DNA from 3 places in the Zhihengliuella flava genome. Region 3 is predicted to be linked to each of the others. Evidence: predicted binding sites of a transcription regulator. Region 3 holds the regulator's gene; each other region holds the start of a gene.
What was found. The regulator LexA, encoded in region 3, represses DNA repair genes until DNA is damaged. The targets are predictions, from matches to a motif close to TCGAACANNTGTTCGA.
Positions count from the first base shown of each region.

Region 1: a site for LexA is predicted at 7,850-7,865, ahead of IW252_RS00470 (DUF6504 family protein). Genes of this name have one in related genera too.
Region 2: a site for LexA is predicted at 5,973-5,988, ahead of IW252_RS07705 (HNH endonuclease signature motif containing protein). Genes of this name have one in related genera too.

Region 1 is NZ_JADOTZ010000001.1:67,040-77,396, forward strand. Features, by position in the region: gene obgE (GTPase ObgE) at 79-1,650, shown strand; gene proB (glutamate 5-kinase) at 1,647-2,813, shown strand; gene IW252_RS00435 (glutamate-5-semialdehyde dehydrogenase) at 2,853-4,139, shown strand; gene IW252_RS00440 (hypothetical protein) at 4,255-4,479, shown strand; gene nadD (nicotinate-nucleotide adenylyltransferase) at 4,472-5,095, shown strand; gene IW252_RS00450 (hypothetical protein) at 5,111-6,364, shown strand; gene rsfS (ribosome silencing factor) at 6,386-6,772, shown strand; tRNA gene IW252_RS00460 (tRNA-Ala) at 6,855-6,927, shown strand; gene IW252_RS00465 (SOS response-associated peptidase) at 7,016-7,780, shown strand; gene IW252_RS00470 (DUF6504 family protein) at 7,924-8,280, shown strand; gene IW252_RS00475 (DNA polymerase III subunit alpha) at 8,277-10,357, shown strand, end outside.
Region 2 is NZ_JADOTZ010000001.1:1,658,936-1,669,292, forward strand. Features, by position in the region: gene IW252_RS07680 (MBL fold metallo-hydrolase) at 214-1,281, shown strand; gene IW252_RS07685 (MFS transporter) at 1,278-2,615, shown strand; gene IW252_RS07690 (LysR family transcriptional regulator) at 2,634-3,566, opposite strand; gene thiD (bifunctional hydroxymethylpyrimidine kinase/phosphomethylpyrimidine kinase) at 3,563-5,095, opposite strand; TPP riboswitch at 5,088-5,184, opposite strand; gene IW252_RS07700 (GyrI-like domain-containing protein) at 5,223-5,870, opposite strand; gene IW252_RS07705 (HNH endonuclease signature motif containing protein) at 5,999-7,909, shown strand; gene IW252_RS07710 (SDR family oxidoreductase) at 7,970-8,656, shown strand; gene IW252_RS07715 (CobW family GTP-binding protein) at 8,660-9,709, shown strand; gene IW252_RS07720 (aldehyde dehydrogenase family protein) at 9,759-10,357, shown strand, end outside.
Region 3 is NZ_JADOTZ010000001.1:574,061-584,417, forward strand. Features, by position in the region: gene hisB (imidazoleglycerol-phosphate dehydratase HisB) at 1-119, opposite strand, end outside; gene IW252_RS02715 (histidinol-phosphate transaminase) at 221-1,330, opposite strand; gene IW252_RS02720 (LysM peptidoglycan-binding domain-containing protein) at 1,411-1,776, opposite strand; gene lexA (transcriptional repressor LexA) at 2,065-2,775, shown strand; gene IW252_RS02730 (ATP-dependent DNA helicase) at 2,848-4,854, opposite strand; gene hflX (GTPase HflX) at 4,847-6,442, opposite strand; gene IW252_RS02740 (class I SAM-dependent methyltransferase) at 6,597-7,208, shown strand; gene dapF (diaminopimelate epimerase) at 7,218-8,147, opposite strand; gene miaA (tRNA (adenosine(37)-N6)-dimethylallyltransferase MiaA) at 8,186-9,109, opposite strand; gene miaB (tRNA (N6-isopentenyl adenosine(37)-C2)-methylthiotransferase MiaB) at 9,122-10,357, opposite strand, start outside.

The sequences.
Region 1 (10,357 bases), 510 kb from region 3:
GGGGACGACGGCGCCGTGCCGTCACCCGCCGCCGGCCCACCTCGGGGTGCGCCGCACCAGATGTTAGGAGCCCGAATCGTGGCAGCGTTCATCGACCGCGTCGTCCTGCACCTCTCCGGAGGCACCGGAGGGCATGGCTGTGTGTCCGTGCACCGTGAGAAGTTCAAGCCCCTCGGCGGTCCCGACGGGGGCAATGGCGGTGACGGTGGTGCCGTGATCTTCCGTGTTGATAGCCAGGTCAGCACCTTGCTGGACTACCACCATGTGCCGCACCGCAAGGCGGAGAACGGTGAGGGTGGCAAGGGCGGCAATCGTCCGGGCAAGCATGGAGAGTCGCTGGTCCTGCCCGTCCCGGAGGGCACCATCGTGAAAGACCGAGCCGGCAATATCTTGGCCGATCTCATTGGCGATGGGGCCGAGTATGTTGCCGCGGCCGGCGGCCAGGGCGGTCTAGGCAACGCTGCGTTGGCTTCCAAGAAACGTAAGGCTCCCGGCTTTGCGCTGCTGGGCATTCCCGGCGATGAGCGTGACGTCGTCCTAGAACTCAAGACCGTCGCCGATATCGCCTTGGTGGGCTATCCCTCGGCCGGCAAATCGAGCCTGATCGCGGCCCTGTCTGCTGCCCGTCCCAAGATTGCCGATTACCCCTTTACGACGTTGGTTCCGAATCTCGGCGTGGTTGAGGCGGGCGAAACCCGCTATACCGTGGCCGATGTGCCCGGTCTGATTCCGGGCGCTAGCCAGGGTAAGGGGCTGGGACACGAGTTTCTGCGACACGTGGAGCGGTGTGCCGCACTGGTTCACGTGCTCGACTGCGGGGCGCTAGAGACGGACCGGGACCCGATCTCGGACCTCGATGTCATTGAGGCAGAGCTGGCTCAATACGCGGTGGACTCTTCGTTCGCGGGCGCCGACGGTCAGCTCGTGCCTCTGAACGAGCGCCCGAAGCTCATTGCCCTCAATAAGGTGGACCTGCCCGACGGTGCAGACATGGCTGAGTTTGTTCGCCCTGAGCTGGAAAAGCGAGGGTATCGAGTCTTCGAGATCTCCGCTGTTGCACGTCAAGGCTTGCGGGAGCTGTCCTTCGCGATGGCCGAGCTAGTCGCGGAAGCACGGGCAAAGATCGACGCAGCCCCCGCCGTCGTTGAGGCACCTGTTATCAAACCGCGCGCCGTGAATCAACGAGCGTTCACAATCCGGCGTGAAGAGCGAAACCTGGAGCCGCTCTTCCGTATTATCGGAGAGAAGCCGGTTCGCTGGGTCAAGCAAACGGATTTCCGCAATGATGAGGCTGTTGGTTATTTGGCCGACCGCCTCGCCAAGCTTGGCGTCGAGGACGAGTTGTTCAAGGTGGGTGCCCAGCCGGGCGACGCCGTCGTGATCGGAGACGAGGACGACAGCGTGGTCTTCGACTGGGAGCCGACCATGAGCGCCGGCGCGGAACTCTTGGGTTCGCGCCGTGGTCACGACGTGCGCTTGGAGGAGATGCACCGCCCGACGCGCCAGCAAAAGCGTGAGGAACATCAGGCTCGCAAGGAAGCCAAGCAGGCGGCCCGAGACGAGTTGGAAGCCGAACGCCGCGCTGGGATCTGGACGGAATCGGCGAACTACAAAATGCCCGCCCCTGAAGGAGACAGCGACAAGGCATGAAGCAACGCCTGAGGATGAAGGAAACTCGAAAACCGTCGGCAGTGCGCGAGCGCTCTGACATCACCCGAGCAGGACGAATCGTCGTCAAAGTCGGCTCATCCTCTCTGACCACCGTCGACGGCGGCGTCAGTAGCGATGCACTCAAGGCGTTGGTCGATACCTTGGGCCGCGCACGTGCCGCGGGGACCGAGATCATCCTGATCTCTTCCGGCGCTGTCGCGGCCGGCCTCGCCCCCATGGGGGTCACTCGTCGGCCGCGCGACCTGGCCACGCAGCAGGCGTCAGCCGCTGTGGGACAGGGCCAGCTCGTCGCTCAGTACGTGGATGAATTCGCCAAGCACGATGTGATCGTGGGGCAGGTGCTGCTGACGGCGGAAGATTTGAATCGCCGTGAGCAGTACGGAAACGCGTTCGACACGCTCAACCGATTGCTGGATCTCGGCGTACTGCCGATCATTAACGAGCACGACACGGTGGCGACCCACGAGATCCGTTTTGGCGACAACGACCGTCTGGCTGCCCTCGTGGCCGACCTCGTCAAGGCTGAGACGCTCGTGCTACTTTCCGACGTCGATGCTGTCTATGACGGTCCTCCGCAGAAGGGCGCCAAGCGCATCAGCCGTGTCGATTCACCGGCGGATCTTGAAGGCGTCGAGATCGGCGGCACGGGGTCGGGCATCGGCACCGGCGGTATGGCCACCAAAGTCCGCGCCGCGACGATGGCAGCGGAGTCGGGGATTCCAGCCTTGGTGACCTCTGCCGCCAATGTGGGCCGTGTGCTCTCCGGTGAGGACGTTGGAACGTGGTTCTCCGCCCGCGGTGTGCGCCGTTCGGCACGCATGCTGTGGCTCGAGCACCTCGCTGATGCCGGTGGCCAGCTGGTCCTCGACGCGGGCGCAGTCAAGGCCATCGCCTCAGGCCGTAAGTCCTTGTTGCCGGCGGGCATTACCGCCGTCCAGGGTGCCTTTGATGCAGGTGACGTCGTTGAACTCACCGATAAGAAGGGCAAGGTCATTGCCCGCGGCGTCGTGAACTTCGATAACGACGAGCTGCCCGCCATGATCGGCAAGTCCACGCGTGAGCTCGCCAAGAAACAGGGCAAGCGCTATGGCCGATCGGTCGTGCACATTGATGACATGGTGGTGGTTGACCGCCGCCGCTAGAGATCACGTTCGAAGCCACTTCTACCCCTAGGGGGAATCATGACTGACACTCTTAACGAAACGAACGCTACCGATGTCGATGCGGCGATTGCTGCGAAGGCTGACCGGGCCCGCTTCGCGTCGCGTATCTTGGCTCAGGCCAACCGCGACCACAAGGATCGCGCGCTGCACACCATCGGCGAAACGCTCGATCAGAACCGTGCAGCCATTTTGGCCGGAAACGAAAAGGACCTGGCGCGGGGAGAGGCGAACGGCACCTCGCAGGCGTTGTTGGATCGTTTGCGGCTCGACGACGCGCGCATTGATGGCCTGATCTCTGCGCTGCAAGATCTCAGCGGCCTGCCCGATCCCGTTGGTGAGGTGATGCGCGGTCAGACCCTGCCCAACGGTCTGCGCCTACGCCAGATTCACGTGCCTCTCGGCGTCGTTGGCGCCATCTATGAGGCGCGTCCCAACGTGACCGTGGATATCGCGGGAATTGCCCTCAAGAGTGGAAATACCGTCTTGCTGCGCGGCGGGTCTGCAGCCGAGGAGAGCAATAAGGTTCTCATCGGCCTGATTCGCGAGGCTCTGGAGAAGGTGGGCCTGCCAGCGGACGCCGTTCAGGGCATCGACGAGCTCGGTCGCCCGGGCGCGACGGCACTCATGGGCGCGCGCGGCAAGGTCGACGTCTTGGTTCCGCGCGGCGGGCACAACCTCATCCAGGCCGTCGTGCAGAACGCCACGGTGCCGGTCATCGAAACCGGTGAGGGCAATGTGCACGTGTTCGTCGATGAGAGTGCGCCCGAGGAATTGGCGGTTCCGATTGTTTTGAATGCCAAGACGCACCGGACCTCGGTGTGTAATGCGGCGGAGACGCTTCTGATCCACCAGAACGCGGCGGTGGCGCCGAAGGTGCTCAAGGAACTTTCCGATGCGGGTGTGCGTCTGCACGTTGACGAGCGCGCGGCGAAGCTGGCCGAAGGGCTCAACACCGTGGCGGCGACCGCGGAAGACTGGGACACCGAATACCTCGACATGGACATCGCAGTTGCGGTAGTGGATTCTCTCGATGACGCCATGGATCACATCCGTGCCCATTCCAGTGGCCACACCGAAGCGATCGTGACCAACGATCTTTCGCAGTCGGAGCGCTTCGTGCGGGAGATCGATTCGGCCGCGGTGATCGTCAACGCGTCGACCCGGTTCACGGATGGCGGCCAGCTCGGCCTCGGGGCAGAAGTGGGGATTTCCACTCAGAAGATGCACGCGCGCGGGCCAATGGGTTTGCGCGAGCTGACCACCACCAAGTGGGTCATTCAGGGCGACGGGCAGATTCGCCCGTAGGGCACGCGCGTCGTTCGGCAGTGGTGCGCAGTACTGGGTACCATAGAGGGCAGACTGAGGGCCGGCCCGGCCGATCACGGCTGGGCCGGTCATACCAAGAGAGCAAGGGAGACACATGTTCAATCAGGTCATCGCCTCGGGTGTAGTGACAGCTGCCGAGGAGGCGGAGAGTGCCATGGGCACCGCCCTGCTGATCGGCGGCGGCATCATGGCTGTGTTCTTGTTGCTGCTCCTCATTACCGTGTCCTTCGCCAACCGTGGCTTGGGCCATGAGCCGCATGCCGAAGTTCAGGATCCGCACCGCCAGCACCCGAATAACCACGGTGGAGCGCATCACTAAATCGACCACGGCGGGCCAGCGCGCCCGGGTCGGGGTGATGGGTGGTACTTTCGACCCGATCCACCATGGCCACCTAGTTGCTGCGAGTGAGGTCGCCGCCACGTTTGGCCTCGACGAAGTGATCTTCGTCCCAACCGGCCAGCCGTGGCAAAAACAACACAAAAAGGTGTCCCACTCGGAGCATCGCTACCTCATGACTGTGGTGGCAACGGCCTCGAACCCGCGGTTCACGGTCAGCCGGGTCGACATTGATCGGCCCGGCGTCACGTACACCATAGATACGCTCCGTGACCTGCGGCGCCAGCGCCCCCAGGCGGAACTTTTCTTCATTACTGGGGCCGACGCGCTGGCACAGATCATGTCGTGGAAAGACGTCGATGAGCTGTGGGGGCTCGCGCACTTCGTGGGAGTGACACGGCCGGGACACGAGCTTCCGGACTTGGGCCGGCAGGACGTCAGCCTGCTGGAGGTCCCGGCGCTTGCGATTTCCTCGACGGGGTGTCGGGAGCGTGTCGCAGAGCATCAGCCCGTTTGGTACCTCGTACCTGACGGAGTCGTGCAGTACATCGCCAAACATCAGTTGTATCTGGAATCATCAGAAGCTGAGAATGCATAATCGGGATTGGACAGCATGAGCAACGATTCGGAGCCCGTCCTCACCCGGCGTGCTCTGCGGGAGCGGCAGCGCGCCAAAGAAGCTGCCGAGCGCGCAGCGGCCTCCGCGGGCGAGGCTGACGCGCCTGCGCCCTCCGAGGCGCCTGCGGCAACGGATGCCACTGCCGATCAGCCGGTGCCGGCGTCTGAGGCACCTGCTGCCCAGGGGGCCCCTGATGCCGTGCCGGAGGATGACTCGACTGAGCAGGTCACGTCACAGCGTGTGAGGCGTGCCAATCGAAGTCGGCGTGCTGCAGAAGTTCCCGTTGACGCTATCCCGGCCCGCACTGAGCGCAGTTCTTTGCAGCGCCAACGTGATCGCGAAGCGTTGCGCCGTCGTCGAGCAGAAGAGCAGGCAGCCGAGCAGCAGCCGGCGGAAGAAGCGGCACCCTTGACGCGACGGCAGCTGCGTCTCCAAGCGAAGCAGCGCGAAGCTGCTCTCGCGGCGGAGGCCACAGCCGAGCAGCAAACGGAGGGGCAGGCAGCGAACGATCCGGCCCCTGATGCCAATTCCGCGCCGCAGCAGCGTGTTGAGCCCGCTGCCGAGGCGGATTTGGATACCGCGCCGACGCCGCGAGTGCGCCCTCTGCCCGAGGCCGAGACGGGTCAGCAGGCCAGCCCCGGTGATCATCTGAGCGTCGAAGAGGCTCTGCGGCAGAAGGAAGAGGCGCAGCCGGAAGCGGCTCCCACAGCGGGGTCTGTGGGGACGGATGATACCGGACTCATCGACTTGGAACAGTTGGCTGCCCAGCGCGAACATGCCGCTCGAGCGGCCGTGATTAATCGCCGCATCGCCGAGCGGCGTCGTCTCGAGGCGGAGAATGCTCAGCGTCTGAACCATGTCAGTTCGGATCCGTTTACCGGAGCGATGAATCAGTTTGTCAACGCCGATAGCGCGTTGACGAACACGGGCGTGACAGGGCCACCGACGAGCGGTGTGGATCTGGATTTCTCCCGGGTCAACGAGCCACAGCAGGTCCAGCGACGCACGGGACGTCCCGTGCCCCAGCAGGAGGCGTCCTCTGCATCACCCGCGGAGAGTCCAGCTCATCACGCGCCGGTTGAGGGGCCGCCCATGGCCGCCGTTGAGGCCCAGGGATTGGATCCCTTGGACTCCGTCACGGCCGGGATCCGCCGAGCCAACACGTGGCTCTACGTGTCCTTCGGTGCCCTGGCCGTGGGCGTAGGCACGTTCGTCGCCGGGCTGACGATGATCATCAATAGCAATTAGCACCTTCTAGGTAGGAGAGCCGTGGCGCTCAACGAACACACTCGCACCATCATCAATATTGCCGCTCGCGCCGCTGACGCTAAGCACGCAGAGAATCTCGCTGCGGTCGACGTCGGGGAGCGGCTAGGCATTACGGACGCGTTCTTTTTTGCCTCCGCAGAAACGGAGCGTCAGGTCAATGCCGTAGTCGACGCGATCGAAGAGGCCTTGCTCGAACAGCTTGATCTCAAGCCCGCACGTCGTGAGGGTCGTAGCGAGGGCCGCTGGGTCTTGCTGGACTATCTCGACGTGGTGATTCATGTTCAGCATCAGGAAGACCGGGTCTTTTATGCTTTGGATCGTCTCTGGAGCGACTGCCCGGCGATCGAGCTTCCACATCTCGGTGCGCCAGGCGCCACAGCCGAATAACTGGCACGCTGGATGGCGCCCCCGATTTGGTGGGCCGCCGCCGGTCAACTAAGATAAACGAGTTGCTCGAGGAGCAGCTTGCGGGGGTATGGCGCAGTTGGTAGCGCGTCTGCATGGCATGCAGAAGGTCAGGGGTTCGAATCCCCTTACCTCCACCCAGATGACACTAGGCTCGGACTTCGGTCCGGGCCTAGTGCCGTTAAGGCCTCGGTGGCACAGCGGCGAGCGCGCTACGATGGCCGCATGTGTGGGCGATATGTGATGGCGCGGGCCACAGGGGACTTGTTGGCCGAGGCGGATGCGGTGCTGGGGGAGCAGGTAGAAGCTGAAGATCTCAGCCCCTCATGGAATGTTGCTCCAACTACCAACGTGCCGATCGTCGTGGAACGGCTGCAGGGTACCGCGGTTCATCGCGAAGTTTACGGCGCCCACTGGGGCCTGGTGCCCCGCTGGGCGAAAGACCGTCAGATCGGCGTTCGCGCCTTCAATGCACGGAGCGAAACCGTGACGGAGAAGCCGATGTTTCGATCCGCCGTCGTCACCCGGCGCTGCGCGGTTCCCATGGATGGTTACTACGAATGGAAGCGCCAAGACACGGGAGCGAAAGCGCAGAAGCAGCCGTACTTTGTACATCCGGCCGATGGGTCGTTGGCCTTTTTTGCGGGACTCTATGAATGGTGGCGCGACCCGAGCGTTCCCGAGGACTCCGCTGGGGGGTGGATGCTTTCGACCAGTATTGTCACGAGGGACTCTCCCGATCCAGCCGCCGCCGGAGTCTTGGGGGAACTGGGGCAACTCCACGATCGGTTACCCGTCCCGCTCTCCGAGGCCTCGATGCAGGCGTGGATTGACTGTCGGGACCGCAATGCCGCAGTGCTCGTCGAGCGGGTGAGGCAGGACGCGTATGCGGTGGCGAAGACGTGGCAGCTTGATCCGGTGAGTGCCGCCGTCGGCAATGTGAGGAACAACGCTGCGGACTTGATCTCCCCAGTCAAGGCCTTGTTCTAAACAGCAATCTCGCTCGAGGTGAATCGCCCACTCTATTTTGTGGGGTGCCGCCAGCTAACCTCTCTGTACTCGAACATATTTTCGAATACAATGGAGGTTCACTCCTCGCTTCCCGGGGTGGCTCTTCCCGTTTCACTGACGCCGTGGCAGCTCACACCGCGGGCCTTGAGATGGAGGTTTACACACCAATGGGCTTGTTCACACAGGGCATAGAAGTTATCTGCTCATCGTCTGGAGCCCCCGAACTCCTGCAATGGCAGGAGCAGGATTTTCGGGTGACGGTTCCACCGGTGCGCTGGTTTGAGCGGCGGAACTGGTGGACCGAAGAGCCGCGCGTACAGCGCGGTAACGGTGCCGGCGTCGTGGATCACGAGATGTGGCGCGTCCAAGCTGTGGGTGCCCGTGACGGATCGCTGCGTACCTTCGAGGTTTCTCGTCACCAACGCTCGGGCCGATGGCGCATGATTCGTGTCCACGATGCCGTACGGGAAGCTGCATGAGCGGCTTTGTGCATCTCAGTGCAGCTAGTTCTTTCAGCGCACATTATGGCGTCTCCACCCCAGCAGAGCTGGCCGCTGCGGCAGCCGCGGATGGACAGCCTGCGCTGGCTTGCACTGACCGGGATGGTCTCTATGGGGCCGTCAAACACTTCTCTGCCTGCCGGGAGTCCGGCATTGGCGCGATTCTGGGGGTGAACCTGACACTGCTTGCACCAACGGGCGCGGCCCGGCATGGAGTCAGAGCGGGGGAGGCAACCCGCATGGAACCGGCCGGCCGGGTGACCATTTTGGCGCGAGGGAACGACGGCGGCATTGGTTATGGTGCCCTGTGCCGCTTGATTTCCGTAGCTCATGCACGTGCGGACCTGATCGGTGTTGAACTGACTGAAATTGCCCATGCGGCCGGGTCCGACGGGCGTCTGATCGTCCTATTGGGCCCGGAATCGGATGTTGGGCGCGCAGCGTTGCGGCGTGATGAAACGCGTCAACGTGCCCTTCTGCGCCGGTGGGCGGCCCACCTGCCCCGAGGAAGCGTGGCCGTTGAGGCGGTGACGCACCTGAACGCCCCGGGCGCCTATCTCAGCACCGCGCACGCGGCGCGCATGGTGCGCGTTGCGCGGCAGCTCGGCGTATCCTCCGTGATAGCTAACGCGGTACGGTATGCCACTGCCGACGGTGCGGCGACGGCCGATGTTCTCGACGCGGTGCGCGCGTTGAGGCCACTGCATCGCTTAGGGAGCGATTCGACGCCGGGCGGGTGGCAGCCCAATGGTCAAGGATGGCTAAAAACCGGCGCGGAAATGGAGCGGGCAGCTCATGAGGTCGCGGCGGCCATGGGGCAGGGAGCTGCCCTTGCTCAGAAATTGCTGCACAACACCAGCACCATCGCCCAGCGGTGCCAACTGGATCTTTCCGGTGACGTGGGATGGGGAAAGCCGGTGGTGCCAGAGGCTGGCGTTATTGGCATTGCTGGCTCCCCAGATCGTGAATTGGCCAGGCGCTGTGCGGCGGGGGTGGATCGGTTATACCCAGACGCGCGGGCGGGAAGCGCTGCCGAGCGGGACTTGAGTCGACGGCTCGATCTTGAACTCGACGTGATCGCCGACTTGGGATACTCGTCCTATTTCCTGACCGTTGCTGAGGTTTCAGACATGATCACCCGGCTCGGCGTGCGTAACGCGGCCCGTGGTTCGGGGGCGTCGAGCTTGGTGAACTATCTGTTAGGCATCAGCCACGTCGACCCCCTGCAGCACAACTTGATTTTCGAGCGCTTCCTTTCCCGCAATCGCACTACTCTGCCGGACATTGATATTGATGTCGAAAGTGCCGAACGGCACCGGGTGTACCGGGAGATCTTTTCCCGGTTCGGGCCCGAACGCGTCACGCTGATGAGCATGCAAAATGCGTACCGCGCCCGCGGGGCGGTACGCGATGTCGGGCTAGCGCTCGGGGTTGAGGAAAGCAGGGTGGACGATCTCGCTAAACAGCTGTGGCGGTTCTCCGCATCAAACTTTCGGGAAGCCTTAGAAGAAAAACCAGAACTGGCTGCACTCAGCGAAAAAGTCAGTTCACACCGACAACTCGATTTGCTGGTTGACCTGACTGAACGACTGGACCGGCTTCCGCGGCATATTTCGATGCACCCCTGCGGTGTGATTCTCTCCGACGCATCGCTGCTCGGCCGTACCCCGGTACAGCCGAGCGGAATGGGCCTACCCATGAGCCAGTTTGATAAACACGACATGGACCCTATGGGGTTGCTCAAGCTTGACGTTCTGGGTGTACGGATGCAGAGCGCTATGGCCCATGCCGTGGCAGAAATCCGTCGCGTTCACCAGAAACCCGAAGATGTTGCCAAAGCTGGTGGCTACCTGACATCAGAGGGTGCACCGGAGTATGTCGGAGCTGACGGCACGCTCGATCTCGAAGGCCTCCCCTTAGATGATGAACCCACCTTCGAATTAATCCGCAGCACGCACACGCTCGGCTGTTTCCAGATTGAATCGCCCGGGCAGCGCGAACTGGTGGGCAAACTTGCACCGCGCACGGTCAATGACCTGATCATTGATATTTCCCT
Region 2 (10,357 bases), 1.1 Mb from region 3:
TGGCGCTCATTTTTTGCCTGTATTTCATGTGGCTCAGGGCCGGCCTGGCGGTGCGTCGGCACGCGCTGCATGGCGCGCCCGGCGGTCGGGGAGGCGCCTATATAAAGAAAAACCTGCTTTATATCCAGAAAAAAACAGTTTTACACGTGTTGTGGCGTGGGTAACGATTTTAAGCAACGCATCACTTGTTCGCTGTTGAATTGGAGAGTCCTCATGCACCAAGACGCCAGACCGCACGTGGTCACGCTCGGCACGGCCGGCGGCCCGCGCTGGTGGACGGGAGAGAATGCCGGTCAACGCGCTGGCATCGCCACCGCCGTCGTCGTCGGGAGCGCCGTCTACCTCGTCGATGCGGGAACGGGCGTGGGCAACCAGCTCATGAAGGCGGGTTACGACGTCGGCGACTTACGCGGGATCTTCCTGACCCACTTGCACTCGGATCACACCATTGATCTGGCCAGCTTGGCCGTCTTCGGCCTGTTCTCGGTGGCAGAAGACCAGGAGCCGATCCGCATCATTGGCCCCGGCAACCGCGGCGCCTTGCCGCCGGCCTCGCCGCGCGCCCAGACGCCACCGGAGCCGCTGAACCCCGCGTCCCCGACGCCCGGGACGGCGGAAATGTTCGAGCGGCTGATGCACGCTCACGCGACGGACCTGAACGACCGCATCATCGATGCATTGCGCCCGTCACCAATGGATCGCTTCATCGCATCGGATATCGAGATTCCCGCTGCGTCGGGCTATCACCCGAATGAGAACCCGACGCCGGCGAACCTCGAACCCTTCGAGGTGTATCGGGATGAGAACGTCACGGTGACGGCCACGCTCGTGGAGCACCCGCCGATCGCTCCGGCCTTCGCCTTCCGGTTCGACACGGCCGAGGGCTCGGTGACGATCTCCGGGGACACGGCCCCGTGCGAGAACCTGGTGCGGCTCGCCCGCGGCACCGACGTGCTGCTGCACGAGGCCATCGACTTCGACTGGGTCGAGCGCAGCTATGGAGGGATCAACACCGAGGCCGCCCGGGCGTCCATGGATCACCACCGCAAGTCCCACACATCCCCGGCGCAGGCCATCGCGCTCGCCGAGCGGGCCGAGGCCGGCACGCTGGCGCTGCATCACCTCGTGCCGGGCACCACTCCGCTCGAGGTCTGGCTGTCCCACGGGGCCGGCTTCTCCGGCACCTACCTCGTTCCTCATGACCTCGACACCATCTACTTCGGTTCCTCGCGCAACGAGGCGCGGGACCTCACCACCACAGAAATGGCAGCTACACGATGAGTTCAACCACCACGGCATCGCCAGAGTTGAAGGTGCCTAGCCTCAACTCGCCAGAAATGCGGCGAATCCTCGCGTCTTCCTTCATTGGCAGCGCGATCGAGTTCTACGACTTCATTCTCTACGCGACGGCCGCCTCGCTGGTTTTTGGGCAGGTCTACTTCACCGATCTTGATCCGGCGGTGGCGATCTTCGCCTCCTTTGCCACCCTGGCCGTGGGCTACTTGGCCCGACCGCTCGGCGGAATCGTGTTCGGCCACTTTGGCGACAAGCTGGGCCGCAAGGGCGTCCTGATCACCTCCATGCTGATGATGGGCATTGCGACGACGTTGATCGGGCTCCTGCCGACCACCGCGCAGATCGGCATGGCGGCACCGGTGATTCTCATTCTGCTGCGCCTCATTCAGGGCCTCGCGGTCGGCGGCGAATGGGGTGGCGCCATGCTGATGGCGCTCGAGCACGCCCCCAAGGAGCGCCGCGGATTCGCCGCGAGCTTCGCCAACATGGGCGGGCCGGCCGGTGCCGTGCTGGCCACGCTGGCCGTTTCCGCCTTCTCCGTGCTGCCGTCCGAGCAGTTCCTCTCCTGGGGCTGGCGCATTCCTTTCCTGCTCAGCATCGTCCTCATTGGCGTGGGCCTGCTGATCCGCCTTAAGGTGGCCGAATCTCCTCTCTTCTTGGCCCTCGAGGACAAGGCCGAGGAAAAGAAGCTGCCGCTGTCCGAGGTGCTGACGCGCTACCCGAAGTCCGTGGTGCTGGGCACCCTGGTGGGGATGAGCTCCTACACGGTGCAGGGTGTGATGACCGTTTGGGCGATCTCCTACGTCGTGGACAGCGCGGGCATGGACCGGACTTCCGTGCTCCTCATCAAGGCCTTGGGCGCCACGTTGACCGTCATCGGCGTGTGGATCGCGGCGCGGTATTCGGACCGCATTGGCCGCCGCCCGGTCATGATGATCGGGATCGTGGCGGGAGCCGTCTTGGCGCTGCCCATCATGTGGGGCCTCGAGCTAGGTGAAGTGTGGATCTTCATGATCGCCCTGTTCCTCGCGAATGGATTGATCCAGGCGTTCATCTTCGGCCCCTTCGGTGCCTTCACCGCGGAACTGTTCCCGACGCGGATTCGGTACACCGGAGCGTCGCTGGTCTACCAGCTGTCCTCGACGATCGGCGCCGGTTTCACGCCGATGATCGTCAGCGCCCTCGTCATCGCGGCCGGTGGCAAGCTCTGGCTGGCCGGCGTCGTCTGGATCGGCACGTTCTTGGTGGCCGCGGTGGCGATGCGCGGCATCCGCGAGGGTAAGGATCAGGACCTGAACGCGGCAGATATGCGGCAGTAGAGCCCTCCGCGGCGCCGGTCACCTCGGGGTGGCCGGCGCCGCGTTGCGTTCCTTCTCGGCCCCGGTGGCCACGCAGAAATCGATAAACGCCGAGAGGCGATGACTCTGGCGGTGCGCCGGCGAGGTGGCCACGCAGATGTCGCTGTGGCCCACCTCTCCCTCGATCTCCACCACGGCGAGGGGCAGCCCGTCGTAGCTCACATTCACTGGTGGGCGTTGGACCAAGACGGTGTAGCCGAGCCCGCGAGCCACCATCCCGCGTACCGCCTCGAAGCTGCTGGATTTCCACTTCACCTGCGGATCGAGGCCGGACATGCGCAGGTTCACCAGCTGGTTGTCGCGAACCGTCGGGAGGTCGAGCTGCACAAAGTCTTCCTCGGCCAAATCGCTCAGCTTCACGCTGCCGCGGTTGGCTAGGGGGTGCTCTGCCGCCACCAGCACGTAGGGGCGGCCCGTCATGATCTGCGTTGATTCGACGTCTGGCAAGAGGTGGCGGGTGTGCGTGAGCACGGCGTCGATGTACCCGTCCAGCATCCGCTTCTGCAGCGCGGCGCCGTCTCCTTCAATGATCTCGACGTCCAGCCCGGGGTGGGGGCGGATGAAGCGCTCGCCGATCACGGGAAGCCAGAAGGCGGACAGGCTGGTGTAGCACCCAATGACGAGCGGGCCACTCAGCTCGTTCTGCCGCTCGCTCGCCGACGTTTGGACATCCTCGGCATGGCGGATCAGTGACCGGGCATCCTGCAGGAACCGCTGGCCCATCGCTGTCAGCACCACCCCGCGTGCGCGATGACGCACCACCAGTTGAGCGCCGACCTCCCGCTCCAGCTCGGAGAGGGCTTGCGAGATCGCGGCTTGGGAGATGTGACAGGTCACCGCCGCTCCGGAGAGCGAGCCCGCGTCGGCAATCGCAATGAAGTACTGCAGCTGCTTCAGGGTGTATCTGATCACACGCCCAGCTTAAGCTCCGCGGCCGCAGTTCGCCGTTGGGCGAAGAACGCCATTTCCTGCCGAGCGGACTCCAAGAAGGCGTCGAGCATGGCCTCGCGTTCGTCCTCCGTGGCTTGCCGGGCCGCGCGCTGGGTGATGTCGATGGCCCGGCGTGTGGCGGCGTCGAACTCGGGGGAGGAGTACATCCCTAACCAGTCCGCGTACGGGTGGTCGGGGTGATGCGCTGCGGCCAAGCGTGTGCCGATGTCCTGATAGAGCCAATAGCAGGGCAGCACGGCGGCGGCGATCTGGGCGTAGGAGCCGGTGGCCGTGGCCGCCAGCAGGTGGTTGAGGTAGGACCGGGTCTCGGGAGAGATGGCGTCGGCGGTCGGGTTGCCGCCGTCTGCCAGCCGGCTCTGATGGAGCTCCATCTCGACGGCGAGGCACTCGTGGGCGCTGTTGGCCCAGAATTCCTGCTCGTCAAGGGTCGGTGCCAGCTGCGCGGCCCGGGCCAGGGCCTTGGAATACGTGGTGAGGTAGATCGAGTCTTGGGCCAGGTAGTGCTCAAAGTCGGCCCGGTCCAGCGTTCCATCGGCGAGCTGCCGGACAAACCACACGTCGTCAATGTCCGCCCGCAGCTGGCCGATGAGCTCCCACCAGTGGTCCAGCTCGGCGCGCGGGTCCGGTAGGGACTCGCCGGACCAGAGCTGCCCCAGGTGATGGACCGGCCCGCGCCCACCGCCGACCGTGAGGTCATCCGCAGCGCGCAGCGCACCGGTCAGCCAGCGCTTGGCGAGCTGCAGCGCGCCGGCCCAGTCGCCGTGGCGGGCATACAGCGTGGCGAGCGCCGAGGAGAAGGAGCATCCCGTCCCATGCGTATTCGCGGTTTCGACGCGCTCGCCGGACAGTTCAAGCACGACGCCGTCCGGGCCCACCAGAGCATCCGGGCACCCGCCCGCGCCATCTCCTTCGGGCAGGTGTCCACCCTTGGCGAGCACTAGCGTGCCGTGTTCCGCGGCGAGGCGACGGGCTTGATCCAGCGCGGCGTCCCACGTGGTGGCGGTGTCCTCGCCCAGCAGGACGGCCAGCTCCGGCAGGTTGGGGGTGATCACGGCCGCAACGGGCAGTAGCGTCCGGAGGGCGGCGACAGCGTCGTCTTCGGTGAGGCGATCGCCGCTAGAGGCCACCATGACGGGATCGAGGACGACGGCGGGGCACGGATTGGCGCGCAGCCAGGCCGAGACGGCGGCGATGGTGGCCGCGTCCGGCAGCATGCCGATCTTCACGGCGTCGATGCGCACATCGGCTGTCAGGGCGTCGAGCTGGTGAGTGAGGAACTCGGCCGGCGGTGTGTGCACCGCTAAGACGCCACGGGTGTTTTGCGCGGTCAGCGCGGTGAGCGCGGCCATCCCGTAGCCGCCGCACGCGGCGATCGATTTGAGGTCGGCCTGAATGCCGGCGCCGCCGGACGGATCGGAGCCGGCGATGGACAGAATATTGGGGGTTCCGGCGCGTTGGCGCGCGGGAACGGTAGGCGTCATGGAATCCATGAAGCGACATCCCTCCGCTAGTACGAACTAGATCAGGTGTGTGCGGGTGTTCTCTCAGCCCCTCGCGGGGGGCACCCCGTGCCACTCGGTGGCTCTACCCTATGCGCTGGCGTGCCTGCGGTCACATTCAGTGCTGGTGTGTGACCGGTTGGCGCAAGATGGTGCGGAGCCGTTCTGGAGGGACCCGGCGGGGATCGGAGAGGTAAACCTCGTGGTGGCGCCCCGTCATGCGCAGGCCCTGGTCCGGGATGAATTCGTGGTGCAGGCGCGCCAATGTGGCCGCTTCGTCGTCGTACGGGCCCACGTGGAGCGTTTGCACGCAGTCTCCTTCCGTGAGGGTCTCCAGCCTGATCTCGCCCATGCGCTCCAGCGCGGCTTGGACCATCCCCCGTTTCGCGGCGGCGCGCGTCCGGGCGCGCGCCGCGGCCGCGTTCACGAGGTCGTGATCTATCCACTCTGGCACCATGAGCAGCAGGGTCCACTTCCACGCGGACTTGTCCCGTGCAGTGGTAAAGGAGTCCATGCTGTCCGCCCACCACAGGCCCTCTAGGGGAGGGACCACGTAATCCCGTCCCAACTCCTCTTTGCTGGCAAATTTCACGGCGTAGCCGGTCGGGTACAGTGCGGCCAGCGATGCCGCGTACAGCGGCGAGGTGTTGGGGTCCCCATGGCCGTCCAGCATGAGGTACCGCATCGCGGGAACCTCGAGGCGTTCAAACCTCCCGCGGGGCGCCCGGTAGGCGTCGATGGTCTTCTTGAAATCGATCTTGGTCACGAGGTCAGTCTTCACCGGGCGCAGGGTGCTCGCAATGGCAACATCTCCCGCGTGTGGATAAGTACTGATCTTCGATTTTATCCACACAAGACCTTTAGGAATTCGAAAGTATGTTCTAAACTTAAGGCATGCACCAAGATTCGATGCCGCGGTTTCAGCTGGGCAGTCATGTGGTGGGCGTCGCCCCCGTGGCCGCCTCGGCTCCGGCCGAGGGCACCGCTGATCGTCCGGCGGGCATCGCGGCCGTCCGGACCATAGCGTCGGGTGCGTCGGGGCGTGAGGTGGTGGAGTTCGCTGAGCGGCTCCGTTCGTTTGCTGAGGCCCTGTTTTATGTCGGTGTGATGCGCCTTGGCGAGGCGACGGAGGCCGCGCTTGCTCCCCACTTGGCAGACGTGGCTGCGTCCTCGCCGGGGATGGCGGCCTCGGTCAGCGCAGGGTCCTTGCCAACGCACGCCGCGCAGGAGGTCCTTGCCCAAGAGGTGGCTTCACTTCGGGGTATCGCACGCATGACGGCCGCACACGAGGTTCACCGGGCCCGTGCGGCGGTACTCGATGCGCCCGAGTTGTTGGAAGTCCTCGCGCGAGGCGAGGCCGGCGTCCGGCATATTCAGGAAATCGTGGATCTGAGCTTGCGAATCGAACCCACGGACGTTCCAGCTCCCGAAACAAAGGACCCGGCCGCCGATGAAGCGCATGAGCGGGCGCTTCGCCAAGCGGATCGTGAATGCAGTGAGCGCCGTCGACGCTTCGGCCGTGACACGCTGCGGGCGTGCTCGGGGAAGACGCCGGGCCAGGTGCGCCGGCAGGGGCGGCGGCGCCTCGAGCAGGACCTTCCGGCGGCTTTCGAGTCCCGGCACCAGAACGCGCGGGCCGGCCGCTCCGTGGGAGTTCACGAGGCCGAGGACGGCATGTCCTACCTGACCGCCTACCTCCCCACCACCGCGGCCGAGGCCATCGAGCGCCGGCTCACGGAGTACGCGCGGGCCATCAAGCACCCGGCCGCGGAGAACTTGGACCGGCCGGTGGATCTCTTCGCTGCGCACAGCGCATCCGCGTGGGCCGGTGCCCGGGATGAGTCGCGCACTCTGGCGCAGATCCGCGCCGATGCACTCGTCGACATGCTCCTCTCCGGACCCGAGGCCGCGGGCCTGGCGAACGTGAAACCCCATATCACCGTCACCGTTCCGGCACCCTTGCTGCTCGGCCTGGGTGTCAGCCTGCCAGGCGAAGGGCGTGCGGGTGAGGCACCGTCGGAGAACTTTTCAGGGGGCGGAGTTTCGGCAGCTGCGGGGATGGACCCCGAGGCGTTGGGGGTCATCGCCGGACTCTTCACGGCGTCCGGCACAGCGGAAGCGGAACGGTTCGGCTCAGTCAGCCTGACCGATCTGCGGGCCCTCCTTCCGCAGGCCAGCTCGTGGACGCGCATCATCACGGACCCGTGGACCGGTGCCGTGACCCACTGCGAGCCGCGGGTCTACCAGCCTCCCGCCGCGCTCAGACGCGCGATTGCGTTGCGGGATAGAACTTGCCGGATCCCCGGCTGTAGCCGGCGGGCCAGCGATTGCGAGCCGGACCACGTCATCGAATACCAGCACGGCGGGCACACGCGCCTCGATAATCTGGTGAGCCTCTGCAAGCGCTGCCACCGGCTGAAGTCGTGGGGCCTCTTGACCCTCGAACTGTCCGAGGACGGCGTGTTGGACGTCGAAACGTTCTGGGGAACGCGGCGGATGACTCTGCCCGATGCGCCGTGGGATGTGGGCACACACCGACGGAAAGACCCTCGGCACCTGATCCGCGCCAGAACGGTGCAGGTCCCCGGCCTCCAAGACGGCCATCTTCCGGGCGCCGATCTGCTCCTGCATGGACCCGGCATTCTGGACGGACCGCCGCACTGGCTTGCCCCTCCCCAGCGCCGAACGTTGAGCGGACAGCTAGCCCCGGGTGGCCAGCCCAGCCCGGGCGAGGAGCAGGGCGACCAGCTCGCGCTCCAGCGGCTGGAACGCGGCCTTCGCGGCGAGCTCGGACCGCCCTTCTGACCTCGGCCGGAAGGTCCGCGGGGGCACGCTCGCCGTCCGTCCGCGTAGTAAGTTGGCGGCATGACTGCTGCAGCCTCACGCCCCGTCGCCCTCATCACCGGAGCCAGCCGTGGCATCGGCGCCGCCATCGCCCGTGAACTCGCGGAAACCCACCACCTGCTGATCGGTGGGCGGGACGAAGCGGCCGTCAACGCCGTCGTCGACTCGCTGCCGTCCGCCGAAGCGTGGATCTGCGAATTGACCGGCGAACTCGCGCCGCTGCCCGAGAAGCTTGACGTCCTCGTCCACTCGGCTGGGCTGGAGTCGTTCGGACGGCTGGATGAACTCGACCTGGAGCACTGGCGCAAGGTGTTTGAGCTCAATGTCTTCGCTGTGGCCGAGCTGACGCGCCAGGCCCTGCCCGCCCTGCGTCAGGCCAAGGGCCTGGTCATCGCCATCAACTCCGGCGCGGGCCACTCGGCCGGACCGGGATTCTCCGTCTACGCCGGCAGCAAGTTCGCCCTCCGCGCCCTCACCGACTCCCTGCGCGAGGAAGAGCGGGATCACGGTGTCCGCGTCTCGAGCGTTCACCCTGGCCGTGTGAACACCGCGATGCAGGAACGACTCGTCGCCGCGTACGGGCAGGAGTACAACACCGACTACTACCTGGCCCCGGAAGACATCGCCGCCACGGTCCGCACGGTCGTCGACATGCCCGCACGCGGCGCCGTCGAAGAAGTCTCCGTCCGACCCACTCTCCGCAAGTAGGCCATGGGCCCAGTTCCCGTCATCGTGCTCACCGGCTACCTAGGTGCCGGCAAAACCACGTTCCTGAACCAGCTGCTGCGCCATCCGGGCGCTCGGATCGGCGTGATCGTCAACGATTTCGGCGACATCAACGTCGACGCCGGGTTGGTCTCCGGGCAGGTTGACCGCGCGGCCTCGATCGCCGGTGGCTGCCTCTGCTGCATCGAGGACGTCAGTGAACTCGACGGCGCGCTCGAACAACTCTCTGCGCCCCGGCTAGCCCTCGACGCCATCATCGTCGAGGCCAGCGGCCTGGCGGACCCGGTGGCGTTGGCCCAGATCATTCGCGATCACGCGCCCGCCCGCACCCGGCTGGCCGCCCTCGTGGACGTCGTGGACGCGGTCGAGCACTTTCGCACGGTGGACGACGGCGGCCTGCCGCCCCTGCGCTACCAAGTGGCCTCCCTCGTGGTGGTCAACAAACTGGACCGGGTCCCGGAGAAGGAGCGGGACGGCGTCGTCGCCCGGGTGCGCGAGCGGGTCCGCGAACGCAACGGACGCGCCGAGGTGATCGGCGCCGTCGGAGGCCGCATTGACCCGGCCCTACTCTTCGACGTCGCGCAGCCCGACGAGGACCCCGACCAGCTTCCGCTGCGCCAACTGCTGCTCGACGCGGCCTCCTCCGCCGCGCACGGCACGGCCGGCGACCACGTGCACGCCCACTCAGCGAGCGTGGCTACCACGGGGCCGGTGGACCCGGACCGGGTCCTCACCTTCTTGGAGCGGCCCATCGCCGGCGCGTACCGCCTCAAGGGGCACTTTGCTGTGCTGGACGGGACGAAACGGCGCGGATTTACCGCCCACGCCGTCGGTGGCTACCTTCACCTCACCGAGGGGCGGGCGCCCGCCGAGAACGTCCTCGTCGCCATCGGCGTGGACCTGGATCCGCAAGCCGAGACCGCCTTGCGCAGCGCCCTCGCACCGACCGATTCGCGGGGCGAATCCACGCCCGAGCGCGCGGCCGCGCTGATGCGGCTGGAACGCAGGGTGCGGCTGAGCACCAAGTTCGTCTGAGCGCGTAAGACTGCTAGCCGCGTGCCCCCTGTCGGGTTAGCGTGGGGCTATGGCACGCCGAACTCGCCGAAACACGTCCACCACTACCGCACCCGACGACGCCGCAGGCCACGTGCCGAGCGTGCGCGAATCCTACGCGCGCCTCCGGGACGCGCGGCAGGGGCGCCTGATGCACTCGCGCCGCATGCGCGCCGCGCAACTCAAGGGCCTGGGCCGGCTGCTGGCCGAGGGCGAGAAGGACTTGCTCGACGCGCTCGCCGACGACTTGGGCAAGCCGCACGTTGAGGCCCGCCTGACCGAGCTGGATCTGGTCAAGCACGAGGTCGAGTACGCGCTGCACCACCTCGCTGACTGGATGGAACCCCAGCACGCGAAGGTGCCGATCATGCTGCAGCCCGCCGGCGCGAAGACGGAAGCCCAGCCCAAAGGCGCCATGCTCATCATGGGGGCGTGGAACTACCCCGTGCAGGTGCTCCTCGGCCCCCTCGTGGGTGCCCTCGCCGCCGGCAACGTCGCCGCGTTGAAGCCCTCCGAGTTAGCGCCGGCAACGTCCCGCGCCATCGCGCGGCTGGTGCCGCGCTATCTAGACCCCCGCGCGGTGCAGGTGCTAGAGGGCGACGCCGAGGTGGCCGCCGAACTGCTGGATCT
Region 3 (10,357 bases):
ACGCTTGTGCTGATCTTCGATTGGCCCGTCCCGTCCAGATCGAGTTCGACGACGACGGATGACTCGCTGGTCCTGCGCTCCATGCGGGCACGGCGACCCGAGATCAGTTCGGCTGGCATGTCCTGGTCCTTTGACGTTGCGGCGGCAGCGTGACTCGCTGCCGTGACATTGTATCGATGGGCGATGCCGGCTGGTGCCGGTCCGCTCTGCAGTGCGCGGGCTACCCCTGCCCTGTGCCAAGGTGACGTTCCAAGGCCGAGAGAAAGGCGGTGGTCTCAGCTTCCGTGCCGGCCGTCACGCGCAAGTGACCCGGAATGCCGACGTCGCGAACAAGAATCCCGTGGGACACCAGCGCTTCCCACGTCCGCTGCGGATCGGCTAAACCGCCGAAGAACACGAAGTTTGAATCGCTAGCAGCAGGCGTCAGGCCCAGTCGCGTCAGTTCATTCACGATCCTGTCGCGCTGGAGTTTGATGTCCTCGACATTGGCCAGCAGAGCATCCACATGCTTCAGCGCGGCGTTGGCGGTTGCTTGAGTGACCGCTGAAAGGTGATACGGAAGCCTGACGAGGCGCAAGGCCGCGGTGACTTCTTCTGCCGCGGCCACGTAGCCGAGGCGGGCACCGGCCAACGCAAAGGCCTTGCTCATGGTTCGGCTGACGATGAGTCGGGGGCGCCCTGGCAAGAGCTCCAGCGCGGACGGGGTCCCTGTCTGACGAAATTCTGCGTAAGCCTCATCCACCACGACCACGGTTTGCGCGTCCTCCCCGGCCGCGTAAACCGCTTCCACGACGTCCAGACCGAGCGCCGTACCGGTGGGATTATTGGGAGAACACAAAAAGACGATGCTTGGTTGAGATTCACGGACCTGACGCGCGGCGGCTTCCGCCGTGAGATCAAAGTCTGCTCCGCGTTCACCGGCGATGTACGCGGTGTTCGTGCCGCTGGCCAGCAGCGGATACATCGAATACGTGGGGGGGAAGCTCAGAAGGCTACGGCCCGGGCCGCCGAAAGTCTGCAGAATCTGCTGCAACACCTCGTTGGATCCGTTGGCTGCCCACACCTGGTCCGGCGTCACTCCGTGGCCTAGGAAGGCCGCGAGGCGCTCGCGCAACTCGACGAATTCGCGATCGGGATACCGGTTGAGCTGGCCAGCGACTCGATGAACCTCTTCGGTGATAGCCTGCCGTACCACCTCGGGCATCGGGTGAGTATTCTCATTGACGTTGAGCTGAATGGGTACATCGAGCTGCGGAGCACCGTAGGGCGAAACGCCCCGCAAGTTTTCCCGCAATGGTAGGTTTGCCAGTCGCTCAAGCAGTTCACTCACCGGCCCAGTCTAGGACTCACCTCCGGCCGCGAACGAATGAGGGACAAGCAGGAGTAACAATCACCACGTAGGGTCATGGCCTAATTCACCGGTACATGCACCTGCTGGCCCACCTGAAGCACGTTCCGCTCCAGATTGTTGAGCTCAACGATCTCGGCCACGACGACGCGTGGATCTCGGTCGGGCGCGAACTCCGCGGCGAGGCCCCAGAGGGTGTCGTCCTCCAGAACTGTCACGGACTCGACGTCGGGGAACTGTACATCGCTAGAACTTGCGGCGCTCACCGGCGAGGCGATCATCGCGAGCCCGAGAACCAGCAAAGCACCCACGAGCATCAGCGGCAGGCCAATCAAAACCAGCCGCCCACGCTGGGTGAGGCGGAGCCGGGAGGACGATCCGGCGGCCATGCCGTACCCGGCGTCCGTTGCGTTCAGTGCGTAAGCCATCGTCTTGCCCTTCTTCTCTCTCGAGTCATCAAGCCCAGCCGAAACCGTGAGTTTCGAAGTGGGCCGGCGTTCGAACATTTCTGTAGAACGAAGTTTCGAACGACCTACCTCATGTTTAGCACTCTTGACCGAAGATTGTCGAGACACGTTCGAACAAATCTTTGAAACCCCTAGTCGGCTGGACTAGGGTTAATCCCGGTAGGTCACAGGAACTACTGCACCACCCGGCCCCCACAATTTGGGATGTGCCTGGAGCAGGTGCCCACCGGGTAGCGAGGAAGATGGTCCATGGCTTCGAGCGAGATTCCCAAGCGACGGCAGCAAAAGAGCCTCACCGTTCGCCAGCGCAAGATCTTGGAGACGATCCAACGGTCCATTGCCGCACATGGGTACCCGCCCTCCATGCGGGAGATTGGCGATACCGTCGGCTTGGCCAGCCTCTCCAGCGTGACCCACCAGCTCTCCCAATTAGAGCGGCTTGGCTATATTCGCCGGGATCCTCGGCGCCCACGAGCCATGGAAATCCTCAAGCCGTTGACACTCAATGCGGACACCACCGAGGACGAGCAGCCCAGCTACACATCGATCAACGGCACACCGGTAGCGGAGCTCACGAGTGCGGTCGACACGGCCATGGTCCCGCTGGTCGGACGCATCGCGGCTGGTGGGCCCATTTTGGCTGACCAAACTGTCGAAGATGTGATGCCCCTTCCCCGTCAGTTGGTGGGACAAGGTGAGCTGTTCATGCTCAAGGTCAGCGGTGACTCCATGGTGGAGGCGGCGATTTGTGACGGCGATTGGGTTGTGGTTCGGCAACAGAACACAGCAGAGAACGGCGACATCGTTGCGGCGCTCCTGGACGACGAAGCCACCGTCAAAACGTTCCGGCAACGTGACGGTCACACCTGGTTGTTGCCCCAGAATCGCCAGTACGAGCCCATCTTGGGCGACCACGCGTCCATCATGGGCAAAGTCGTTTCCGTGATGCGCGCCATCTAGCAGCCTTCTCCAACGGCCAGACGGGCCGGTGTCGACCCACCAGTGCAGGTCGACACCGGCCCGTCGTTGAATCTAGGCCGTCTCGCCCAGCCGTTTGAGCGCGCCGGTCACAATCTTCTTATCGACCGTTGGCCACATTGGCGGTAGTGATGAGCGCAGGAACCCGCCGTAGCGCTCCGTTGCGAGGCGCGAGTCCAGCACGGCGACCACGCCACGGTCATCGGTCGAACGGACGAGCCGGCCCGCGCCTTGGGCCAGCCGCACGGCGGCGTGGCTGGCCGAGACCGCCATGAACCCGTTGCCCCCGCGTTGGGCGATATCCCTGCTCCGCGCCGTCGAGAGGGGGTCATCTGGCCGCGGGAAGGGGATGCGGTCAATGATGACCAACCGGCACGAGGGCCCAGGAACGTCGACGCCCTGCCAGAGCGTCATCGTGCCGAAGAGGCAGGAATCCTTCTCGGCCCCGAATTGCTCCACGAGCGCGGTCATGCCCGACTCGCCTTGGCACAAAATGGTGGGTTTCAGCCGGGGCCGCAAGGCTTCGGCGGCGTCCTCCGCTGCGCGTTTCGACGAAAACAGCACCAGCGCACCGCCGTCTGAGGCCTCGATGAGATCGGCGATTTCGTCCAACGCCTCGGCTGAGACCTGGCGCCCCGGCTTCGGCAGGTGCTTGGCGACGTACAGCATGCCCTGTTTGGGATAGTCGAAGGGGCTGCCGACATCGATCCCTTCCCACGACGGCGCCCCGTCGCCTAAGAGCCCCAGATCCCCTGCCACGTGTTCGAAGGCGGCCCCAATGGCCAGCGTGGCCGAGGTCAACACAACGGTGCGGCCGTCAAACAACCCTTCACGCAACTTGCCAGCAACCGACAACGGAGCGATGTAGAGCGTGGCCGGGGTCGAATCGTCGGGCTGCACGTATCCCTGGCCGGGCACGAAGCTCCCAGGGCGCGAGGCCCACACGACCTCCCGCTCCTCAGCCGCCTCCAAGAGACGCCCCGACTGCTCCACGAGATAGACCAGTTGAGAACGTGCCATCTGCCGGGCACCATCGACCGGCTCGTTCCCTTCCGGCTTGGAATCGGCCATCGCCACGCGAGCCGCGTCATAGACTTCCTGGACTGCGGCGGACTGCACGTCATTGAGGCCCTTCGGCATGAGGCCAGCAGCAACACCCGTCAATGACTTGTCCAATGACTTGCCCGCTTGAGTCAACTTCTCGACGTTGACCTTGCAGTGCTTCCGTGCCGCGTTGGCAGCGCTGAGCACCATGCCGCCGGACAGGTCGCGGGTCACCGAACCCGTGACCCGGTCTTGGAGTTCGTGGGCTTCGTCGATGATCACCGTGTCGAACTCTGGCAGCACGGCGAGGCCCTCAAAGGCTGAGACAGCCAGCATGGCGTGGTTGGTGATGACGACGTCGGACTCCGCTGCTCGCGCGCGAGCCATCTCACTGAAGCATTCCTCTGCCATGGGACACTTCTGCGCACCGAGGCAATCGCGGGCGCTCACCGAGACTTGGCGCCAGGCCAGATCGCTGACGCCGGGGCGCAGATCGTCACGGTCCCCGGACTCCGTCTCTTCCGCCCACTCGCGCAGGCGAACGACCTGCCGCCCGAGGGACGACGTCGGTCCTGACGCCGCCTGGCGCGAGGCCCCATCCTCGGTCAGCGCAAAGAGCGCCCCCTCGTCCTCGTCCGGGTACCCACCACCCAGCTTGTACTTGCAGACGTAATTTCCACGGCCCTTGGCAATGGCCACGTCCATAGGCCGCGGTAATTGATCTTCGAGGTGCTCGAGAAGTCGCGGCACATCCCGATTGACGATCTGCGACTGCAGCGCGAGAGTCGCCGTGGAGACGATGACCGGCTTGTCCGCATTCACCGCGTGGGCGAGCGCTGGAACCAGATACGCCAGAGACTTTCCGGTTCCAGTCCCGGCTTGCACGAGGAGGTGGCGTCCCGTGTCGAAGGCGTCCGTGACGTGCTTGGCCATTTCCTGCTGGCCCGTGCGGCTTGTGCCTCCCATGCGAGCCACTGCGGTACCGAGTAGGTCAAGCACCTCGCTCGTACTAGGCATCCGGTTCGTTCCGCGCGTCGAGTCGGAATTCCTGCAGCTCGGCGCTCAAGGATTCGCGCACTTTGACCAGCAGCTTGGTCCCCTCGGCAAGGTGTTCAGTGGAAAGGATCTCGGCGTCATCTGCGTGGAGCCGACTGACCACATCGCCACGCTGATAGGGAACGAGCAGTTCCATGAGCACGTTAGGACGCGGAATTGCTTCCGACACGAGCTCCATGAGCTCCTGGATACCAGCACCCGTGCGCGCGGAAACGACGGCGGTGCGCGACTCGTGCTGCCGCAGGCGTTCGATGACAAACGGATCTGCCGCATCCGCCTTATTGAGCACGACGATCTCCGGAACGAGGTGCGCATCGACCTCCCTCAGAACCTCACGCACCGCGCGAATCTGGCCTTCAGGATCCGGATGGGAGACGTCAACCACGTGCAAGATGAGGTCGGAGTCAGCGACTTCCTCCAGCGTTGAGCGGAAGGCCTCGACGAGCTGTGTCGGCAGTGAACGGACGAACCCCACGGTGTCGGCGATCGTGAAGCCCACCCCGTCCGGCGTTTCTGCCTTACGGACTGTGGGGTCAAGCGTGGCGAACAGCGCGTTCTCCACGAGGACTCCGGCTTGAGTCAGGCGATTCAAGAGCGAGGACTTTCCCGCGTTGGTGTAGCCAGCAATCGCCACCGAGGGGACGGAATGGCGCTGTCGATTGGCGCGCTTGGCTTCTCGGGCCGGCTTCATGGCGGCGATTTCGCGACGTAGTTTTGCCATGCGGTTGCGGATGCGGCGGCGATCCAGTTCGATTTTCGTCTCACCAGGACCACGCGACCCAATCCCGCCGCCTGCCGCTCCGACGCGACCACCAGCCTGCCGGGACAGCGATTCACCCCAACCACGCAGGCGCGGCATCATGTATTCGAGCTGAGCCAGCTCCACCTGCGCCTTGCCTTCGCGACTCTTGGCGTGCTGAGCAAAAATATCGAGGATCAACGCGGTGCGGTCGATGACCTTGACTTTGACGATGTCTTCCAGCGCGCGCCGTTGTGACGGAGCCAATTCGGAATCGACAATGACCGTGTCCGCGCCCGTCTCCTGAACAATGTCTCGCAGTTCCTCGGCCTTGCCCGAGCCGAGGAACGTGCCGGGGTCCGGCTTCATGCGCCGCTGGAGGACACCATCGAGCACCTCGGAACCGGCTGTTTCCGCCAAGGCCGCGAGCTCTCGCAAAGAATTCTCGGCGTCTTGAGCCGTGTTCTCGCCCCACACTCCAGCCAAGACCACTCGTTCCAGGCGCAGCTGGCGGTACTCGACCTCGGTGACGTCTTCCAGCTCGGTCGACAATCCGCTGACGCGACGCAGTGCACGGCGATCAGCCAGGTCCTGTTGCTCGCCGTCGTAGTGACCGTGCTCCTCGCGCAGATCTGATAGCTCGCGAGCTGTCCCACTCAACCCCGCGGTGGATGCGCGCGCAGGCGCGGCGCCGCCTTCCGTTGCGAGGATGCGATCGATGACGGACTGGATTTCGGCATCGGCGGCCGAGGGCGTCGAGTCGTTGCCACGCGGCTCATCGGCAGCTGGAGTGTTGTGCTTCTGGGTCATATTTCCTTTGCAGTCATTGGTCCTTTAAGGATAGTCGCCCGGGCCCACAAAGTAGATCCCGTGGAAGAGGATGTGCCGGACAATTCAGTGATTGGGAAAAGTCTATCAGTTCGCTGATTCGCGCGCGGCCACACGGACTATTAAGGTTCAACGCATGAGCTCGGAGCACTATTTCAGCGCCCAACCGGCCACGGATCAGCAGCGTCGGACCCTGACCGTGACGCTGCGCGGCCAAGACCGCCGCGTGGAGACGGCAAACGGCATTTTCAGCCCGGGTGGGCTCGACAAAGGAACGGCCGTCCTGCTGGATGCCGTGCCCGAGCCCTCACAGGTCGGCCGCCTGTTGGATGTGGGGTGCGGCTGGGGCCCGCTGACCTTGTCGCTCGCCTGGGCCTCACCGGATGCGATGGTTTACGGGGTCGACGTCAATGAACGTTCCCTTCAGCTCACGCGGGACAACGCCGAACGCCATGGACTCACGAATGTCCATGCGGGTCAGCCCGAGTCGATCGATCCAACGCTCACCTTTGACACCATCTGGTCCAACCCGCCGATCCGCATCGGCAAAGACGCCCTGCACGCCCTGCTCCTCACCTGGCTGCCGAGGCTCACGGTCGGCGGCGAAGCGTGGCTCGTGGTCCAAAAGAACCTCGGCGCAGACTCATTGCTCCCGTGGCTTGCTCGGGAACTCGGCGCAGGCTATTCCTGCACCCGAGACTCGTCGGCGAAGGGATTTCGCGTGTTGCGGATCGTGCGCGAGGCCTAGACCTGAGAGTCAGCCCACGGTACCGCGCGCCACGATCGTTGCGGGTCCGGACAGTTCGACGTGTTCCGCCCCGTCAGCACCAGGGACGAATTTCACGCGCACCACGCCCCCTGGTACGCGGACATCCCAGGCCTCTGCCTCGGGATAGCCAGCCCAGTGCCGCGTGGCGATGACAGCGGCACACGCCCCCGTTCCGCACGACTGGGTCTCCCCCACCCCGCGCTCGTGCACCCGCATGGTGATGTGCCCGATGCCATCGCTGACCAGCGGCTCGGCGGGCACCACGAACTCCACGTTGGTGCCATGCGGCGGCGCCGGGTCGACGCGGGGAATCGTCGTGAGCTGAGCTGCGGACAATTCGGCGAGCTGCTGGAGCGCCACCACCGTGTGGGGGTTACCCAGATCCACGCTCAACGCCGGACGGGCCGCATCGATGCCCGGCGTTTCTACGAGCGAATCGAGGGCTTTCTCCTCCGCGGAGACCGGAAACGTGAAGCGCCACGGTCCAAGATCCACGGCATAGCCGTTGGCTGAAACCGCAACGTGCTTTACCCCTGCCCGCGTGCCGATCGGCAGTGACTCTCCGGGGGCTAGCTCGACGAGTCCCTGATCTAGCAGGAAGTGCACAAACGCGCGCACCCCATTTCCGCACATTTCCGCGATCGACCCATCGGCATTGCGGTAGTCCATGAACCATTCGGCCTCTGGGTGCTCAGCATGCAGAGCTTGGGCGTCCTGTACGTGCCGAGTTGGCACAGCCCGGATCAGACCATCGCCACCGATGCCTCGATGACGATCGCAGAGCGCGGACACCTCGTCCGCCGAAAGATCCTGCTGGGCTTCCGGATCGGCAATGAGCACGAAGTCATTGCCGGTCCCGTGGCCTTTCGCAAACGCGAGAGGAGCCAAGCGGGCGAGGGTCTCTTCAAGGTGTGGCATGGAACCAGCCTATCTGTGGAGGGAGTACAGTGTTTCGCTCAGTCGCTGGATGCTACAAAACGTTCGACGGCGGAGCATGCGGCCTCGGCCGCGTCCGGGGCAAGAACATCGAGCCAATCAACGCGCGGGTCCGCTCCGAACCAGGTGATTTGACGGCGAGCGAACTTGCGCGTGGCAATGACCGTGCGCTCGGTTGCTTCGGCGAGCGTCAGATCCCCGTCAATCACCTCGAGCGCCTCGCGGTATCCGATCGCCCGTGACGCAGTTTTGGAGTTTCGGAGCCCCACACCGGCCAGTGTTTCCACTTCCTCCAGGAGGCCTGCCTCCATCATGCCGTCCACGCGTCGGCGCAGCCGCTCGTGCAAGCTCGTGCGTTCCAGATTGAGCCCCAGCTGCAACGTGGGTTGCACGTATTCGCGTCGCGGCATGAAGGAGGTGAATGTCCGTCCGGTCAGTTCGAAGACCTCGAGCGCGCGAATCACCCGGCGTGCATCACTCACGCGCTCGGCAGATTCCGGGTCGATCGCCCGCAGGCGGTCGCGGAGTTTCGCTGATCCCACGGCCGCGTGTTCCCTCTCGAGGGTCTCCCGCACGGTGGCGTCCGTCGGCGGAAATTCAATGGCATCAACCGCGGCACGCACATAGAGGCCGGAGCCGCCGACGAGGATGGGCAGTTTGCCCCGTCCGCGCACCTCGGCGATGACTTTCCGCGCGTCCCGCTGGAAGCGGGCCACGGAGGCCTCCTCGGTGACGTCCATAATGTCCAGGAGGTGATGCCGGACCCCTCGGCGCTGATGGGGCAAAAGCTTGGCGGTGCCGATATCCATGCCGCGGTAAAACTGGAGTGCGTCCGCATTGATCGCCTCGCCATCGAACTGCTCGGCGATCCGCAGCGCCAGATCCGATTTGCCGGTACCGGTAGGGCCGACGACGGCGATGAGGGGCGGGTGACTGTCGCCCACGAGCAGCGCCCCTTAGGACCGGATGCCGATGGTCGGCATACCCAGGCTGACGCCCCGACCGTTACTGGCTGACGGCTGGGCCGGCACGCCACAACTCTCGGCCTGAGCGCGATCCCACGCGTCACCGGCTCGCGTCCGGCGCAGCACGTAGTCGCCCATCCCTTCCGGGTCAGCCACCACGTGGAAGGCGGCGGCGCCCGTCACGGTCACCGTGACCACGTCTCCTGGACGTGGCTGCTCCGCTCCGTCGGGAACCGAGAAGTGGACCAAACGTTGGTCCTTAGCTCGGCCAGACAACCGGCCGGTCTCGCTGGCTTTGCGCCCCGATTGGGCCGTGACCATGACCTCCACCTGAGTCCCGACGACCTTCGCGTTCTCTTCGGCGCTGATCCGATCTTGCAGCGCGACGAGCCGCTCGTAACGCTCTTGAACGATGTGCTTGGGCAGCTGCCCGTCCAGTTCAGCGGCGGGAGTTCCGGGACGCTTGGAGTATTGGAACGTGAAGGCGCTGGAGAAGCGAGAGGCCTCGACGACGTCGAGCGTGGCCTGAAAGTCCTCCTCGGTTTCGCCGGGGAAACCGACGATGATGTCCGTCGTGATCGCGGCGTGCGGGATACGCTGGCGCACCTTGTCGAGAATGCCGAGGAACTTCTTGGAGCGATAGGACCGGCGCATCTCCTTGAGCACCTTGTCCGAGCCGGATTGCAGTGGCATGTGCAGTTGCGGCATGACGTTGGGCGTTTCCGCCATCGCGTCAATAACATCATCCGTGAAGGCCGCCGGGTGGGGGCTGGTAAAGCGCACTCGCTCGAGGCCTTCGATCTCTCCGCAGGCGCGCAGGAGTTTACCGAACGCCAAACGGTCACCGAACTCCACACCGTACGAGTTGACGTTCTGCCCCAAGAGCGTGACTTCAATCGCCCCGTCGTCGACGAGCGCTTGCACCTCCGCGAGGATGTCACCTGGACGCCGATCCCGCTCCTTACCGCGCAGCGACGGGACGATGCAGAAGGTGCACGTGTTATTACACCCGACGGAAATCGAGACCCAGCCCGCATAGGCGTTGTCCCGCTTCGTCGGGAGCGTGGAGGGAAAGACGTCGAGGGATTCGAGGATCTCCAGCTGCGCTTCATCGTTGTGGCGTGCGCGTTCTAACAAGGTGGGTAGCGACCCGACATTGTGAGTACCGAAGACAACGTCTACCCACGGCGCCCGCTGAAGGATGGTGTCCCGATCCTTCTGGGCCAA